Regions from separate parts of the Pseudomonas sp. JQ170C genome, predicted to be linked through region 4. Evidence: predicted binding sites of a transcription regulator. Region 4 holds the regulator's gene; each other region holds the start of a gene.

Region 1 (4,524 bases), 2.7 Mb from region 4:
CGTGCCGGTGATCAACAACGGCATGGCCACTTCATCCAGGCCGTCGCCCCGGCCGTCCTGGGGCATCAGCGACAGCGAATAGCTGACATCGAGCATGCGCGCGAGGTTTTCCGCCCGCTCCAGGTAACGCGACATCCAGTACAAATCAGAGGCAGTTCTACTCAACATGACTTAATCCTCGACCACCCAGGTGTCCTTGGTACCGCCGCCCTGGGACGAGTTGACCACCAACGAGCCTTCACGCAGCGCCACCCGGGTCAGGCCGCCGGGCACCACGCGGGTTTCCCGACCGCTGAGCACGAAGGGACGCAGGTCGATATGACGGGGCGCGATGCCGTTTTCCACGAAGGTCGGACAGGTCGACAGCGACAGCGTCGGCTGGGCGATGTAGGCCGCGGGCCGGGCCTTGATTCGCGCGGCGAAGGCCTCGATTTCGGCGCGGGTCGCCGCAGGCCCCACCAGCATGCCGTAGCCGCCCGACCCCTGGGTTTCCTTGACCACCAGCTCTGGCAGATGCGCCAGCACATGGGACAACTCTTCGGGCTTGCGGCACTGCCAGGTCGGCACGTTCTTGAGAATGGGCTCTTCGTCCAGATAGAAGCGGATCATGTCGGTGACGTAGGGATAGATCGACTTGTCGTCGGCCACCCCGGTACCAATGGCATTGGCCAGCACCACGTTGCCGCAACGATAGGCCGAGAGCAGCCCGGGCACCCCAAGCATCGACTCGGGATTGAAGGCCAGCGGATCAAGGAAGGCGTCGTCCAGGCGCCGGTAGATCACATCCACTGCCTTGGGGCCGTCGGTGGTGCGCATGAACACCCGCTCGTCACGCACAAACAGATCCGCCCCCTCGACCAGTTCGACGCCCATTTCCCGGGCCAGGAAGGCATGCTCGAAAAATGCGCTGTTGAAACGCCCCGGCGTGAGTACCACCACGCTCGGGTTATCCAGGGGGCTCGCGCTTTTGAGGGTGTCGAGCAGCAGGTTGGGATAGTGGTCGATCGGCGCGATGCGCTGGGCCGCGAACAGTTCGGGGAACAGCCGCATCATCATCTTGCGATCTTCGAGCATGTAGCTCACACCACTGGGGGTGCGCAGGTTGTCTTCGAGCACGTAGTAGCTGCCGTCGCCATCACGCACCAGGTCGACGCCGGAGATGTGTGCATAGATATCGCGGTGCAGGTCCAGCCCCTGCATTGCCAGTTGGTACTGCTCGTTGGCCAGAACCTGTTCGGCGGGAATGATCCCGGCGCGGATGATCCGCTGGCCATGGTAGAGGTCGGCCAGGAACAAGTTGAGCGCCTTGACCCGCTGGATACAGCCCCGCTCCACCACCCGCCACTCACTGGCCGGGATGCTGCGGGGAATGGTGTCGAAGGGGATCAGGCGCTCGGTGCCCTGCTCGTCGCCGTAGAGGGTGAAGGTGATGCCGGCGCGGTGAAACAGCAGGTCGGCCTCGCGCCGACGTTGCGCCAGCAGTTCCGGCGGGGTGTCGGCCAACCAGCGGGCGAACTCCCGGTAGTGCGGACGGACATGGCCGTCTGCGCTGTACATCTCGTCATAAAAGGTGCGGATCATGCCGAACTCCTTGTCACCCGTGCACCTGAGCTATCGCAAGCCCCGTGCCAGCGGCATAACTCCTTGGATTTCAATAGGTTGTATTTAAAACGCAAAGCGGTTGCACCAGATGTGTGCAACCGCTTCGATTGCTTTGCGTTCAACGCCTCATTGCGAAGCGTTGTTCAGGCCAGCGGGCGCTCCTGTTTCACGCCCCAGCCTTCGATTTCCCCACCCAACGGCGCGATCACCGCTTCGAAGTCCTGCTCGAATTCGCCGATACCGCCATAGGTGGCATACATCACTTTGCTCAATTCCAGGTGCCAGGCACCGTCGTCGCGCTCGCGCACCTGTGCGCTCAGCGACTCCCCGCGAAACTGTCCTGCTGCCCGTCGTGCCCGTGCCTCATCGGGAAATACCGCATAAAACTCGATGGGATGAATCTGGGCGAAGTTGAAACCACCCTCTTTCATCTGTCGCAATACGGTGCTGCTGATGTCCTCGTATTGGCTGCTCATGAATCGTCCTCCTAACTACCGATGGATAGACTTTCAGTGCAAAACGCACCTGCCCGCCACACAAGCTGTGCGGGGGCAATTCGAGCTGATGCATGACGTGGATCGGCAAGCCCAGGCTGTTACAAAAAACGACCCGACCTTGATTGCAGCGTAGCGGCAAGTTGACAGCTGTGCCAGAAAACAGCGGGCTCAGGGCTTTTCCGTGATGGAGGTGATCTCCACACCGCTCTGCTCTTTGAGCCACTTGGCGGTGGGTGCGCTGGCGCGGTCCTGGAAATCATTGAGGTCCAGTTCGTCCATGACCGGAAAGAGGTGGGAGCGAATCAGCCGCGCGGCCTCTTCGACACTGGGCTGTTGCTCACAGGTGACGGGGAGCGAGGTACGCTCGCCCTTTTGATCAACAAAAGTAATTTCCCACGCTTTCATTGGATTCTCCTCAGTACGGACACTCAGGGTGAATCGACCTACCTTCCGTTGACCCGCGGCGCAGGTGAATGTTCAGCCGCAACGCGCCATCGGCCAAAAAAAAGAGGCCCGATGGGCCTCTTTTTTCAGTACAGGACTGGCGCTTACTCAGGAATGCCGTGGACGACACCTGCCGTGTTGTCCATCAAGCTCTTGGTGGCGGTCTGGATGAACGACTCAAGCTTGTGAGTCAGGTCCTTCTGGTCCGGGCTTTCGATCAGCTCGGCCTTGAAGTTGGCGCCCAGCTGATAGCGATACATGCGCGGCGACATATCCTTGGACTCGATCAGGATGCGATCACCCTTGATCAGGCCGACAATCTGCTCGCTGCCCGATGGCTTGATCATGCCGAAGCCCTCATCGCCAGCCGGCAGGTTCAGCAGATCACGGCCCCAGCACTGGTGACGGGTTTCGCCGCCCAGTCGACCCATGATGGTCGGCACGATGTCGATCTGGGTTCCCACGGTGTGGTTCACCGCGCCGAACTTCTCCTGAATGCCGGGGGCAATCAGCAGCAGCGGTACGTTGAAACGCCCCAGGTCCAGCTCGGTGACCTGCTGGTGGTTACCGAAGCCGTGGTCGCCGACGATGACGAACAGGGTCTCTTTGAAGTACGGCTCCTTGCGCGCCTTCTCGAAGAACTGGCCCAGGGCCCAGTCGGAGTAGCGCATGGCGGTCAGGTGCTGGTCCAGACGGCCCTGGCCGGTCACAGGCTCTACCGGAAGATCCTTGGGCAGCGCGTACGGCGTGTGGTTGGACAGGGTCTGTAGCAGCGCATAGAACGGTTTCTTGCCGTAGTTCTTGGCCAGTTCTTCGGCGCCACGGTCGAACATGTCCTGGTCGGACACACCCCAGGTCGGGTCGGAGAACACCGGATTGACGAAGTCATTGCGGCCGATGAAGGTGGTCATGCCCTGGTTGCCGAAGAAGCCCGACTGGTTATCCCAGGCAAAGTCGCCGTTGTAGACGTAGACATCGTCGTAGTCACGGGCGCTGAGCAAGGCTGGCAGGCCGGACAATTTGTGGCCGCCCTCGGGGGTCTGCATCAAGTACTCGAAACCTGGCAGGTTCGGGTAGCAGGCCATGGTGGCGAACATGCCCTGGTGGGTATGGGTGCCATTGGAGAAGAAGCGGTCGAACAGCAGGCCTTCTTTGGCCAGCTTGTCGAAGTACGGGGTGATGTTGTTCGGGCTGCCCAACGCGCCCACCGAGTGGCCGGCGAAGCTCTCCATCAGGATCACCACGACGTTCTTGATCGGCAGGGTATTGTCGGCCGGCGGGGTGAAGTCACGGCGCACGGCGGCGCTGTCGGCATCGACCAGTTTGTCGTTGTCGGTCAGCAGCATGTCGCGCACGGCCTGGGTGGCCTGGCCTTGCTCGATGGTCGACTTCCAGATGTTGGCACGGTCTTCACCGAACCGGCTCTTGGCCGCGTCGATGAGGGTCAGGGTGCCGTTGAGGCCCAGTTGGTTGACGAAGTTCGAGTCGGTGGTGAAGGCATCGCCCCAACGCATGGGCGGGCCCTGGCGCAGGGTGCCGCGGGCAGCGATGACCGCGACCAGCAGGATCATGAAGAACACCACGCCACGCACATACCAGGGCGCCACGCTGCGGCTTCCGGCCACGTTGTTCTCATAGGTGCCACGCGGACGGGTCAGGCGGTCGATGCCCTTGAACACAAGGCTCAGCAGCCAGGTACCGAAAATCCACGCCAGCAGGTAACGCACCACCGGGAAGCCGTACCAGAGCATGCTCAGTACGGTCTTGGGATCTTCCTTCACGTATTGGAACACCAGGCCGTTGAGGCGCTGGTGGAACTCGCGGTAGAAGTCCAGCTCCATCAGGCCCAGGAACATCACGATGCTCGAGGTGATGGTCAACCACGCCCGGAACAGACCGCGCGCGGCCATGGCGCGAGCACTGAGGACGGCCAACAGCAGCGGGATGCTCAGGTAGACCACGACCCGCAAGTCGAAGCGCA
Region 2 (4,524 bases), 2.8 Mb from region 4:
CCTTGAGCAAAAAGTGGAGGACAAGCGCATTGCCCTGCCGATGTTTAATCGAACGCCTTTCCAGCGAGCGCTCGAATGGCACTGCATCAGTGCCGGGCCACCCGGAAAACCCGACCTTCCACCTGGGGTAAAAAGTCTTTGATTGCCGGGCAGAATGAAAATTTCACGATTGTCAGGGTGAAAAATGACCCTTCGTCGTAATGACTGCCTTGTTACAAATTATCTCTCGGCAATGGCCAAGTGACTTCAATTCTTATCAAACCCTGATCATAGCGGGCTTTGCGTCAAATCCTTCTCTGACGCAATTATTTACTTATCCTTTGACCCTCAGAAACGTTACGTCCTTATGACAAAACGATCATTCACACTGTGTCGTGCATTGGTTAGAACTCATCTCAGGTTGTCACCGCAACGGGGCAACACTTTCGCTCGCGACGCCGGCAGCGAGCGCAAACCGGCAGAACGATTCTGCCCGGCCTCCTAGAGGCCGACGGGACATTACAGTCAACAAGTGAGGGCAACACCCTATGAGAAGACTTAAGCGTGATCCGTTGGAACGAGCATTTTCACGTGGCTACCAATATGGGGTCACCGGCAAATCCCGCGAGCTTTGCCCCTTTACTCTACCGTCTGTACGCCAGGCATGGATCAATGGCTGGCGCGAAGGACGCGGCGACAACTGGGACGGTATGACCGGCACTGCGGGTATTCATAGACTCAACGAACTTCACGCCGTTGGCTGAACGAGGATCTGAATTCGATTAACCATGCGCGCCCCATCCGGGCGGCGGGCTAAGGCCCAGGGGCCCCTTCAAGGGGCCCTTTTTTATGCCCGTGCCGTTAGCGCGGCAGCGCGGCGATAGCGTCGACAGCCTCGCGAATCAGCGCAGGCCCCTTGTAGATGAACCCCGAGTAGATCTGCACCAGGCTGGCGCCGGCAGCGATTTTCTGCGCGGCATGCTTGCCTTCGGTGATCCCGCCTGCAGCGATGATCGGCAACTTGCCGCCCAGCTCGCCCGACAGCACCTTGACGATATGCGTGCTCTTCTCCAGCACTGGCGCTCCCGACAAGCCACCGGCTTCATCGCCAAACGGCAGGCCTTCGACCCCTTCGCGGCCCAGGGTGGTATTGGTGGCGATCACCGCGTCCATGCCCGACTCGACCAGGGCACTGGCCACCAGTGCCGTTTCTTCGTCGCTCATGTCCGGGGCGATCTTGATCGCCAGGGGAACGTGCTTGCCATACTGCCCGGCCAGTTGCCCACGGCGCTCGGCCAGTGCGTCGAGCAACTGCTTGAGCGAGTCGCCAAACTGCAGGCTGCGCAGGCCCGGGGTGTTGGGTGAGCTGACATTGACGGTGATGTAGCTGGCGTGGTCGTAGACCTTGTCCAGGCAAATCAGGTAGTCGTCCACCGCACGTTCGACCGGGGTGTCGAAGTTCTTGCCGATGTTGATACCCAGTACGCCGCGGTACTTGGCCGCCCGTACCCGGTTGATCAGGTTGTCGACGCCCAGGTTGTTGAAGCCCATGCGGTTGATGATTGCTTCGGCCTCAGGCAGGCGGAACAGTCGCGGCTTGGGATTGCCTGGCTGCGGACGGGGCGTCACCGTACCGATCTCGACAAAACCGAAACCCAACTGGGCAAAGCCGTCGATGGCCGCACCGTTTTTGTCCAATCCTGCCGCCAGCCCTACCGGGTTGGCGAACTCCAGGCCCATGACCGTCACCGGCACAGAAGCCGGGGCTTTGGTCAGCAACCCGTTCAGGCCCAGGCGGCCACCGGCGCCGATGAGGTCCAGGGACAGGTCATGGGAGGTCTCCGGGGAGAGCTTGAACAGCAGCTGGCGGGCCAGGGTATACATGGGCGGGCTTAGCTCGACGTGAGTGAGGGGGGCGATTATAGCCGTGGCGTCGTCCGGGGGACAGGGCCGCCTTGGCATATGCGTTGCTTTGTCGACAGTAACGCCAGCCTCGCAAACGGCACGGCCTGACCTTCGATACAGGCGCGACACTGTGAACAACGACTTCCCCCCTACTCCCCTGGCCTGGGTCAACGGCAGCGATGCGCCAGAGAAGCACAGCCTGGACATCGGCTTCATGGCCCTGAGCGACTGTGCCTCGGTGGTGGTCGCCGCCACCCAGGGCTTTGCCCAGCCTTACGGGCTGACCCTCAACCTCAAGCGCCAGAGCTCCTGGGCCGGGCTGCGCGACAAACTGGTCAGCGGCGAACTGGATGCCGCCCACAGCCTGTACGGACTGATCTATGCCGTGCACCTGGGCATTGGCGGCACCAGCGCCACCGACATGGCGGTGCTGATGGGGCTGAACCAGAACGCCCAGGGCATCAACCTGTCTTCAGCGTTGCAGCGCCAGGGCGTGACCAGTCCCGAGGCACTGGAGCGCTTCGTGCACCAAAGCAGCACAAAACTGACCTTCGCCCAGACCTTCCCCACCGGCACCCATGCCATGTGGCTGTATTACTGGCTGGCCAGCCAGGGCATCCACCCGCTGCATGACGTCAACAGCGTAGTGGTGCCTCCGGCACAGATGACTGCCCACCTGAAGGCCGGGCGCATCGACGGCTTCTGCGCCGGCGAGCCGTGGTCGGCCGACGCTGTCGAACAGAGCAACGGCTTCACCCTGGCCACCAGCCAGTCGATCTGGCCCGATCACCCGGAAAAGGTCCTGGGGTGCACCCGCGCCTTTGTCGAGCAATACCCCAACACGGCCCGGTCCCTGGTCATGGCCATTCTGGCGGCCAGCCGCTTTATCGAGCACAGCCCGGAAAACCGCCGCAGCACGGCGCAACTGCTCAGTGGCAAGGCCTACCTGGACGCCCCCCTCGCCAGCATCGAACCGCGCCTGCTCGGCGACTACCACGATGGCCTGGGCAATCACTGGCACGACCCCTGCGCCCTGAGCCTGCACGATCAGGGGCGCGCCAACCTGCCCTACCTTTCCGATGGCATGTGGTTCATGACCCAGTTCCGCCGCTGGGGCCTGCTACGTGAGGACCCGGACTACCTCGGCGTGGCCCGGCAGGTGCAGCAACTGGCGCTGTACCGCGACGCCGCCAGCGCCCTTGGTGTGCCCTGCGACGTCCGGAACATGCGCAGCAGCCTGTTGATCGACGGCATCGCGTGGGACGGTAGCGACCCGGCCGCCTATGCCCGCAGCTTCCGCCTTCACGCGCTGGCCGACTCACCCGCCGCGCTTGCCCACCACTGACAGGGAGACGCCACGATGTTGCGAATCCTGTTGATCGATGACACCGAGAAAAAAGTCGGGCGCCTGAAGGCCGCGCTGGTCGAGGCGGGTTTCGAGGTGATCGAAGAGTCGGGGTTGACCATCGACTTGCCGGCGCGCGTCGAAACGGTGCGTCCGGACGTTGTGCTGATCGATACCGAGTCACCCGGCCGGGATGTCATGGAGCAAGTGATCCTGGTCAGCCGCGACCGGCCACGGCCGATCGTCATGTTCACCGACGAGCACGACCCTGGGGTGATGCGCCAGGCGATCCAGGCCGGGGTCAGTGCCTATATCGTCGAGGGCATCCACGCGGCCAGGCTGCAGCCGATCCTGGACGTGGCCATGGCCCGCTTCGAGAGCGACCAGGCGCTCAAGGCCCAGCTGCAGGCACGCGACCAGCAACTGGCTGAACGTAAACGCATCGAACTGGCCAAGGGACTGCTGATGAAAATGAAGGACTGCAATGAAGAGCAGGCCTACACCCTCATGCGCCGCCAGGCGATGAGCAAGCAACAGAAGCTGATCCAGGTGGCCGAACAGATCATCGCGATGAGCGATCTGCTCGGCTGAACCGGCGTTGGCCCGGCTCTTGCTAAATCATCTTCACAGGTAGCCAACGGCGGTTGCCCCCTCACGACAAAGACGTCGCTCCCCACCCGCAACAGCGGGTCGGGTGGCGACGTCTTTTCGTTTCTGCCCCTTGAGGGCGCGACTGCAGTGCAACGTTCAACGAGGTGTTCGATGAATACGAGTTTCTGGAAGTCCGGGCATATCCCCACGCTGTTCGCCGCCTTTTTGTATTTCGACCTGAGTTTCATGGTCTGGTACCTGCTGGGCCCGCTGGCGGTGCAGATCGCCACCGACCTGCAACTGACCACCCAGCAACGCGGCCTGATGGTGGCCACGCCGATCCTGGCGGGGGCCATCCTGCGCTTTGTCATGGGGGTGCTGGTGGATCGCCTGTCGCCCAAGACCGCCGGCCTGATTGGCCAGGTGATTGTCATCGTCGCCCTGTTCTGTGCCTGGAACCTGGGCATCCACAGCTATGAGCAAGCGCTGCTGCTGGGCGTATTCCTGGGTGTGGCCGGCGCCTCGTTTGCCGTCTCGCTGCCGCTGGCCTCGCAGTGGTACCCGGCCCAGCACCAAGGCAAGGCCATGGGCATTGCCGGTGCAGGCAATTCCGGCACAGTGTTCGCCGCCCTGCTTGCGCCCGTGCTGGCCGCAAGCTTTGGCTGGAACAATGTATTCGGCTTTGCCGTGATCCCCCTGGTACT
Region 3 (4,524 bases), 490 kb from region 4:
GGACTCTTTCCACGCCGTGCCGCCCACCGGGGTCAGGCCCTGGGCGTTGGCAAAGTTGGCCATCGCCACCTGGCCAATCACCTTGTCCTGGCCGTTGGTGAAGTTGGCGAACATGTTGCCGTTCTGGTCGACCGTCAGGCCCGCCAGCTCACCGGTGGCATAGCCATCCTGGCTTTTGGCCGTGGTGGCGGATGCGGCGTTGTACTGGGTGGTCGCCAGCATGTCGAGGGTCACGCCGCCGGGCTTGGCAACAGCACCATTGGCAACCCAGCCCCCGGCGGCGTTCTTCTCGGCCGGGGTCCAGCCATTGAGCTGGAAGGTCTTGTTCTCGGCGATGGTCAGGCCACCTGGAACCGCGCCCGCAGTCATGGACGCGGTGTCCAGGGTGCCGTCGGACTTGAACGGCAGCTTGTTGACCAGCGGGGTGCTCAGCGACGGGTCACCCGGGTTGCGGCCATCGACGGTGGTGTACATGGTCCAGGAGTTGCTGGCCGCGTCCTTGACGAAATACTGGTTGAGCTGGTGGGCATTGCCCTGGCTGTCGTACACGTCGGTGTTGAAGGTGTAGTTGTAGCTACCGACTTCCGATGGCGAGAACGGGGTGACCTTCGGCTCCGTGGCACTGGAGTTCAGGTTGAGCGATTCGTTGATGCGACCGGTCGGGTTGGGCGACAGGTTCGAGGTGTCGATCTTGAGGTCGATGAGTGCACCCGGAACGATCTTGCCGTCGGCATCCACACCGTAACCCTGCAGATTGGCACCCTGGGCGTTGACGACGTAGCCTTCTTTGTCGCTGTAGAACGCACCGGCACGGGTGTAGATCCGCGAGCCGTTGTCGTTCATGGCGAAAAAGCCGCTGCCGTCGATGGCCAGGTCCAGGCTCTGGCCGGTACCGGTGAAGTTGCCCTGGGTGAACATCTGCGAGATTGCCGCAGTGGTCACGCCGCTGCCCATGGCGGTCTTGCCGCTGGTGCCACGGATGGACGAGGCGTACTGGTCGGCGAATTCGGCGCGCGACGATTTGAAGCCGGTGGTGGCAACGTTGGCGATGTTGTTGCCGGTTACGCCCAGGGCCTTGTTTGCTGCATAAAGACCGCTAAGGCCGATATTGAAAGACATATGCTCACTCCTGCCGCGATATCGGCCCTAGATTCCAATCGATTGAATTTTCGACAGCGCGATGCTGCCAAGCCCGGACAGGTTCAACATCATTTCCGAACCGTTGCTGCCCATGGTCACACTGCTGACCGACGCCGGCAGGTTGGTGGTCATGTTGGTAGCCACGCCTTCGATGGTGCCGGAGGCCTTGAAGGTATACGTACCGGCAGGTGCCACTTCGCCGTCGCTGTTTTTGCCGTCCCAGGTGAAGTCCACCTGGCCGCCCTTCTGGCTGCCCAGGTCCAGCGTGCGCACCAGCTCACCGTCACTGTCGTAGATGCCGACGGTGGTCAGGGTGCTGGACGAGGTCAGGTTGATCGAGCCTTTCATGTCCTTGCTGGTATCGACGACCGACTTGTCGGTCTGCACCATCACATTGCGCCCGACCAGCGAAGAGGCCTGCAGGGCAATGGACGACAGGAAGGCACCGCCAATGGTGCTGACCGAGCTGTTGAGCGACTCGATACCTTCCAGGCTGCTGAACTGTGCCAACTGGGCGACGAACTCGCCGTTTTCCTGCGGGTCCAGTGGGTTCTGGTGTTTCATCTGGGTGACCAGCAACTGCAGGAACGCATCCTTGCCCAGGGCGCTGCCGGCGGTGCCGGTCTTGCTGTTGCCGGTGGTTTCCTGCTTCTGCAGGGACTGCAACACCGAGTTGCTGACGTTGTTGACCGAATCGGTTGTGCTCATGCTGATGCTCCTATCACTGACCCAGGGTCAGTACTTTCTGCATCATGGTCTTGGCCGTGTTCATCAACTCGGCGTTGGTCTGGAACGAGCGACTGGCAGAGATCATGTCGGCCATTTCCTCGACCACGTTGACGTTCGGGTAATAAACGTAGCCGTCCTTGTTCGCCGCCGGGTGGTTGGGCTCATAGCGCGCTTCAAGGTTGCTCTGGTCTTCGACCACACCGAGCACCTGCACGCCTTGGCCGGCCTCGCCCTGATCCTGGAACAGCGACTGGCTGACGCCGCCCTGGGCCTGCTGGAAGGTGGTGGCAAATACCGGGTGACGGGCACGGTAGGTCTGGTCGATGCTCGACGACACGGTCTCGGCGTTGGCGATGTTTGAAGCGACGGTGTTCAGACGCGTGGTCTGGGCACTCATGCCGCTACCGGCAATGTTGAAAACACTGGCGAGGGACATGACTTATTCTCCGCGCAGGGCCGATACCAGCCCTTTGAATTTACTGTTGAGCAGCGTGAAGCTGGCCTGGAAGCCCACGGCGTTTTCGGCATAGCTCGATTGTTCGAGCTGGGCGTCGACGGTGTTCTGGTCGATCGACGGCTGCATGGGCGTGCGGTACTGCAGGGTTTCGTCACCCATGCTCATACCTTCGGCCTCGATGTGCCGGCTGTTGGTGCGGTCCAGGGCAAAGTGGCCGCCCTTGGTCTTCTGGCTTTCGGCGGCCAGCACCGAGGCGAAGTCCAGATCGCGCGCCTTGTAGTTGGGCGTGTCGGCGTTGGCGATGTTGTTGGCCAGCACTTCGGCACGCTGAGCGCGAAAGCCCAGTGCTTTTTCGTGAATGCCGAGCGCTTTGTCGAAGCTGATGCTCATGTCGGGGAAACCTTCAAAGGTTGACCGGATAAATCGTTGGCAGAGCTAGAGCAAGAGCCATGCCAAAAAACAAAGCCCCGTAAATACGGGGCTCTGAGCGCAACGATGTCAGAAAAGCGGCAAAGGCTTTCCGCCGAAGCGGCAATTTGGTGGCGCGTGGGAGCGGGCTTGCCCCGCGATAGCGATCCAGCAGTTACATCGCATCGCGGGGCAAGCCCGCTCCTACGGTTATTTGGCCTGGTAGATGATGCCCGGGCTGCACTGGACCATCTGGTAGTGCTCCGGCAAGCCGTTCAGCGCTTCGGACGCGCCAAGGAACAGGTACCCACCTGGCTTGAGGGTGCTGTGAATGCGCAGCAGGATGTCTTTCTTGACCTGGGCCGAGAAGTAGATCAGCACGTTGCGGCAGAACACGATGTCGAACTTGCCCAGGCTTGCGTAGCTGTCGAGCAGGTTGAAGGAGCGAAACTCCACGCGACTGCGAATCGGCGCCTTGACCGCCCAGCGTCCCGGCCCCTTCACATCGAAGTAGCGCTGCAACCGCTCCTGGGACAAGCCACGGGCGATCGCCAGGCTGTCGTACTCGCCCGACTTGCAGTTGGTCAGCATGGTCCCGGACAAGTCGGTGGCCACAATCTGCGCGCCCATCTTCAACTGGCCGATGTTGCTGCGCTCGAACTCGTCGATGGCCATGGAGATCGAGTACGGCTCCTGCCCCGAGGAACAGGCCGCCGACCAGATGCGCAGGCGCTGGCCGGGGTTGGCCTTGATCTGCTCGGGCAGGACTTTGTTCTTGAGCACTTCAAACGGGTAGGTGTCGCGAAACCACAGGGTTTCGTTGGTGGTCATGGCATCCACCACCTGCTCGCGCAAGCCACTGCGCGGCTGGCTCTGAATGCGCTGCACCAGTTCGGTCAGGGACTTGATGCCCTGCTGCTCCATCAGCTTGTTGAGACGGCTGGAGACCAGGTACTGCTTATTTTCGCCCAGCAGGATGCCACAGGCTTTTTCCAGGAAGACCCGGAACTGTTCGAAATCCAAATTACCCGTAGACAATGATGCCGCCTCTTAAATCGTGTGAACCGCCAGGGGCAAACCCCTGGCCGTTAGTGCGTAGCCTTGATGCGATCGACGACACGTTGAGCGAGGTCGTCGGGCTTGAACTTGGCCAGAAAGTCATCGGCACCGACCTTCTTGACCATCGCCTGGTTGAATACCCCGGAAAGCGAAGTATGCAGGATGATGTGCAGCTTTTGCATGCGCGGGTCGTTGCGGATCTCGGCGGTCAGGGTGTAGCCGTCCATTTCCGGCATCTCGATATCGGAGATCATCATCAGGAACTCTTCTTCCGGACGCTTGCCCTCATCCACCAGCTTGCGCAGGTATTCGAGCGCCTGGCGACCGTCATTGAGCGCCACCACCTCGACCCCCACCGTCTGCAGGCAACGGCTGACCTGCTTGCGCGCCACCGATGAGTCATCGACCGTCAACACCCGCAACATCACCGCCTTGTCCTGCACCTCGGCATCGACCACGCCAGCAGAGATCGCCTCGGAGGTCGGCGCCACTTCGGCAAGCACCTTCTCCACGTCGATGATCTCGACCATCTTGTTGTCGACCCGGGTCACTGCGGTCAGGTAGTGATCGCGACCGGTACCCTTGGGTGGCGGATGGATCTCTTCCCAGTTCATGTTGACGATGCGCTCCACCGAGTGCACCAGAAAGCCCTGGGTCTTGGTGTTGTACTCCGTGATGATCACGAAGCTCTTGCTGGTTTCTTCACGCAGGCCCGGCATGCCGGTCGCCAT
Region 4 (4,524 bases):
ATCGACAGCGGCCAGATCGTCGGCCTGCTCGGTCCTAACGGCGCCGGCAAGACCACCTGCTTCTACATGATCGTCGGACTGGTCCAGGCCGACCAGGGACGCGTCCTGATCGACGACCTGGATGTCAGCCACCAACCGATGCACGGGCGCGCCCGGGCCGGCATTGGCTACCTGCCCCAGGAAGCATCGATCTTTCGCAAGTTGTCGGTCGCCGACAACATCATGGCGATTCTCGAAACCCGCAAGGAACTCGATGCCGCCGGACGCCGCAAAGAGCTGGAAAGCCTGCTGCAGGAGTTCCACATCAGCCACATTCGCGACAACCTCGGCATGAGCCTTTCCGGGGGTGAGCGGCGCCGGGTGGAAATCGCCCGGGCACTGGCCACAGCCCCGAAGTTCATCCTGCTCGACGAACCCTTTGCCGGTGTCGACCCGATTTCGGTCGGCGACATCAAGCAGATCATCCATCACCTCAAGGCCAAAGGCATTGGCGTGCTGATCACTGACCACAACGTCCGTGAAACCTTGGATATCTGCGAAACCGCCTACATCGTCAACGATGGCCAACTGATTGCCGAAGGCGATGCAGAGACCATCCTGGCCAACGATCTGGTTAAAGAGGTCTACCTGGGCCACGAGTTCCGCTTGTAAGTTCGAAGCAGCAAGGCGTTTGCCATGGGCCGCTGATCCAGCGAAATGCGGCATATTTGTTACCGCACCCTAGGCAAACGTTCCAACTTCAGGCATATAATTTGCTTAAAGTTGGCGCTTCGGTGCCCTTGTAGTGGATGGCGCATGTGCGCCGGCAAATAAGGTGTTTAGCCCCTGCCATGAAACCATCGCTCGTCCTAAGAATGGGCCAGCAACTGACGATGACCCCGCAGTTGCAACAGGCCATCCGTCTGCTCCAGCTTTCTACCCTTGACCTCCAACAGGAGATCCAGGAAGCGCTGGAATCGAACCCGATGCTCGAACGCCAGGAAGAAGGCGACGATTTCGACAACAGCGACCCGATGGCCGATAACGCCGAAAGCAAGCCTGTCGCCGAAACCCAGGACACCAGCTTCCAGGAAACCACGCAAACCGTGGACAACCTGGAAGAAGGCGAGTGGAGCGAGCGCATTCCCAACGAACTGCCGGTCGACACGGCCTGGGAAGACATCTACCAGACCAGCGCCAGCAGCCTGCCCAGCAATGACGATGACGAGTGGGACTTCACCACCCGCACCTCGGCCGGTGAAAGCCTGCAGAGCCACCTGCTCTGGCAGCTGAACCTGGCGCCGATGTCCGACACCGACCGGCTGATCGCCGTGACGCTGATCGACTGCATCAACAACCAGGGCTACCTGGACGAGACACTTGAAGAAGTCTGCGAATCCTTCGACCCCGAGCTGGATATCGAACTCGATGAAGTCGAGGCCGTACTGCATCGTATCCAGCAATTCGAGCCCGCCGGCATCGGCGCACGCAACCTGAGCGAGTGCCTGCTGCTGCAACTGCGCCAGCTGCCCGCCAGCACGCCGTGGATGGCCGAGGCGCAGCGCCTGGTCAGCGACTATATCGACCTGCTCGGCAGCCGCGACTACAGCCAACTGATGCGCCGCATGAAGCTCAAGGAAGACGAGCTGCGCCAGGTGATCGAACTGGTCCAGAGGCTCAACCCGCGCCCCGGCTCACAGATCGAGTCCAGCGAGCCCGAATATGTTGTCCCGGACGTGATCGTACGCAAGGACAACGAACGCTGGCTGGTCGAGCTTAACCAGGAAGCCGTGCCACGCCTGCGGGTCAACCCGCAATACGCAGGCTTCGTCCGTCGCGCCGACACCAGCGCCGACAACACCTTCATGCGCAATCAGTTGCAGGAGGCCCGCTGGTTCATCAAGAGCCTGCAGAGCCGCAACGAAACCCTGATGAAGGTCGCCACCCAGATCGTCGAACATCAACGGGGCTTCCTCGACCACGGCGACGAAGCGATGAAGCCGCTGGTGCTGCACGACATCGCCGAAGCGGTGGGCATGCACGAGTCGACGATTTCCCGGGTGACCACCCAGAAATACATGCATACGCCACGGGGCATCTACGAGCTGAAGTACTTTTTCTCCAGCCACGTGAGCACCTCAGAAGGCGGCGAATGCTCGTCCACAGCCATCCGCGCGATCATCAAAAAACTGGTTGCAGCTGAAAATCAGAAAAAGCCATTGAGTGACAGCAAGATCGCTGGTTTACTGGAGGCACAAGGCATCCAGGTAGCCCGTCGCACCGTCGCCAAGTACCGCGAGTCCCTCGGCATTGCACCGTCGAGCGAGCGCAAGCGATTGATGTAACGGCCCCTGAAGTGTGCCATCGCAGTTCAGTGGCAGGCGCAACACCTGCCTCTTATGCACCGGCAACAAAGGAGAAGCTGTATGCAAGTCAATATCAGTGGACAGCATGTAGAAGTCACTCAGCCCCTGCGTGAGTATGTCGAACAGAAACTGAAGCGACTGGAGGGGCACTTCGACAAGATTACCAATGTGACGGTAATCATGAAGGTCGAGAAGCTGCAGCAGAAAATTGAAGCAACGCTGTTTATTCCCGGCGGCGAAGTTGTAGCAAATGCCGAACACACAGACATGTATGCAGCGATCGATGCCTTGACTGACAAGCTCGACCGCCAACTGAAAAAACACAAGGAAAAACAGCAAAGCCTGCTGCAAGGTGCAGCGGCCCGCTGATCCCCCTCATCCATGATCCGACTTGAAACCATCCTGACCCCCGGCCGTTCCCTCGTGAACGTGCCGGGCGGCAGTAAAAAGCGCGTCCTCCAGGAAATCGCCACCCTGATCGACCGGGAAGTTGCCGACCTGGAGATGCAGGACGTTTTTGAAAGCCTGTTTGCCCGGGAGAAACTCGGGTCTACCGGATTTGGCAATGGCATCGCTATTCCACACTGCCGCCTCAAAGGCTGCTCATCGCCTATCAGCGCCCTGATACACCTGGAAGCACCGATCGACTACGACGCCATTGATGGCGCCCCAGTCGATTTGCTGTTTGTCCTGCTGGTTCCGGAAGCGGCTACCGATGCGCACCTGGAACTGCTGCGCCAGATCGCAAGCATGCTCGACCGCAAGGACGTACGTGACAGACTGCGCGCCGCCAACAGCAGCGAAGCCCTGTACCAGGTCGTACTGGACGCACAGAACGAGCATTGATATATGCGCTTGATCATCGTCAGCGGCCGGTCTGGCTCCGGCAAGAGTACTGCCCTCGCTGTCCTTGAGGACAACGGCTACTACTGCATCGACAACCTGCCCGCGGGGTTGTTACCCCAACTGGCCGAAAACGCTCTGATCAACACCGAATTGATGCAGCCCAAAGTGGCCGTATCCATCGACGCCCGCAACCTGCCCAGCCATCTGTCGCGCTTCCCGGAATTGCTGGAAGAGGCGCGCGGTCGTCATATCCAGTGTGATGTCCTCTACCTGGATGCCGACGAAGACACACTGCTCAAGCGCTTCTCGGAAACCCGTCGACGCCACCCTCTGACAAACGCGAATCGCTCTCTGGCCGAGGCCATCAAGGACGAGACCGAACTGCTCGGCCCTATCGCCGACCTCGCCGACCTCAAAATCGACACCACCAGCCTGAACCTGTATCAGCTACGTGACTCGATCAAGTTGCGCCTGCTCAACCAGCCGGAACCTGGTACTGCATTCCTCGTCGAATCCTTCGGCTTCAAGCGCGGCATGCCGATTGATGCCGACCTGGTGTTCGATGTGCGCTGCCTGCCCAACCCCTACTGGAAGCCGGAGTTGCGCGAGCACTCAGGCCTGGAGCAACCGGTCATCGACTACCTCGCGGCCCAGCCCGATGTCGAGGAAATGTTCCAGGACATCTCCAGCTACCTGCTCAAATGGCTACCGCGCTTTGCTGCCAGCAACCGCGCCTATGTCACCATTGCCATTGGCTGCACCGGTGGACACCACCGCTCGGTTTACCTGACCGAGCGCCTGGGCCAGTTGTTGCAACAATCCTTGAAGAACGTCCAGGTTCGCCACCGCGACCTCTAGCCCACAGGACCACCGCCGCGATGCCTGCTCGTGAGATCACCATCATCAACAAGCTGGGGCTGCATGCCCGGGCTGCTGCAAAATTCGTTGGCGTGGCTGGACGCTTCCCCTGCACGGTACGTGTAGGTCGTGCGCCCGATAAACTGATCGACGGCAAAAGCATCATGGCCGTGATGATGTTGGCGGCCGGAAAAGGCACCCAGGTGCATCTGCACACCGAAGGTGAAGACGAGGACGCAGCACTCAATGCACTGGTCGAGCTGATCAACAACTACTTTGACGAGGGCGAGTAATCGCCCTCGTTTTCGTTCAGGACAGCGCCGTATCCATCACCATCATCAAGCAGAAGCCTATGCAAAGCCCCAGGCTCGCCAGACGATGATGGCCATTGCTGCGTGATTCAGGAATGATCTCCTGAGTGACCACCAGCAACATGGCCCCCGCCGCACACGCCAGGCCCAACGGCAGCAACAGC

Evidence for each region. Region 4 encodes sigma-54, which starts transcription at its own class of promoters, with help from an activator protein. Its sites were predicted from a motif close to ANTGGCATNNANNTTGCTNT; they were not measured.
Region 1: the regulator sigma-54 is predicted to act here: its motif matches at 1,614-1,633, upstream of U9R80_RS20130 (circularly permuted type 2 ATP-grasp protein).
Region 2: the regulator sigma-54 is predicted to act here: its motif matches at 1,934-1,953, upstream of U9R80_RS19285 (CmpA/NrtA family ABC transporter substrate-binding protein).
Region 3: the regulator sigma-54 is predicted to act here: its motif matches at 2,764-2,783, upstream of flgB (flagellar basal body rod protein FlgB).

The regions. Positions count from the first base shown of each region.
Region 1 covers NZ_CP141608.1:4,427,390-4,431,913, forward strand. Annotated here, with positions in the region: gene U9R80_RS20125 (alpha-E domain-containing protein) at 1-168, opposite strand, end outside; gene U9R80_RS20130 (circularly permuted type 2 ATP-grasp protein) at 172-1,581, opposite strand; gene U9R80_RS20135 (ribonuclease E inhibitor RraB) at 1,746-2,078, opposite strand; gene U9R80_RS20140 (hypothetical protein) at 2,268-2,504, opposite strand; gene U9R80_RS20145 (LTA synthase family protein) at 2,648-4,524, opposite strand, start outside.
Region 2 covers NZ_CP141608.1:4,250,574-4,255,097, forward strand. Annotated here, with positions in the region: gene rmf (ribosome modulation factor) at 528-743, shown strand; gene U9R80_RS19280 (quinone-dependent dihydroorotate dehydrogenase) at 841-1,863, opposite strand; gene U9R80_RS19285 (CmpA/NrtA family ABC transporter substrate-binding protein) at 2,015-3,229, shown strand; gene U9R80_RS19290 (ANTAR domain-containing response regulator) at 3,245-3,820, shown strand; gene U9R80_RS19295 (nitrate/nitrite transporter) at 3,992-4,524, shown strand, end outside.
Region 3 covers NZ_CP141608.1:1,625,777-1,630,300, reverse strand. Annotated here, with positions in the region: gene flgE (flagellar hook protein FlgE) at 1-1,119, opposite strand, end outside; gene flgD (flagellar hook assembly protein FlgD) at 1,147-1,848, opposite strand; gene flgC (flagellar basal body rod protein FlgC) at 1,862-2,305, opposite strand; gene flgB (flagellar basal body rod protein FlgB) at 2,309-2,716, opposite strand; gene cheR (protein-glutamate O-methyltransferase CheR) at 2,945-3,772, opposite strand; gene U9R80_RS07515 (chemotaxis protein CheV) at 3,823-4,524, opposite strand, start outside.
Region 4 covers NZ_CP141608.1:1,138,656-1,143,179, reverse strand. Annotated here, with positions in the region: gene lptB (LPS export ABC transporter ATP-binding protein) at 1-651, shown strand, start outside; gene U9R80_RS05195 (RNA polymerase factor sigma-54) at 831-2,324, shown strand; gene hpf (ribosome hibernation-promoting factor, HPF/YfiA family) at 2,406-2,714, shown strand; gene ptsN (PTS IIA-like nitrogen regulatory protein PtsN) at 2,727-3,191, shown strand; gene rapZ (RNase adapter RapZ) at 3,195-4,049, shown strand; gene U9R80_RS05175 (HPr family phosphocarrier protein) at 4,070-4,342, shown strand; gene U9R80_RS05170 (ZIP family metal transporter) at 4,359-4,524, opposite strand, start outside.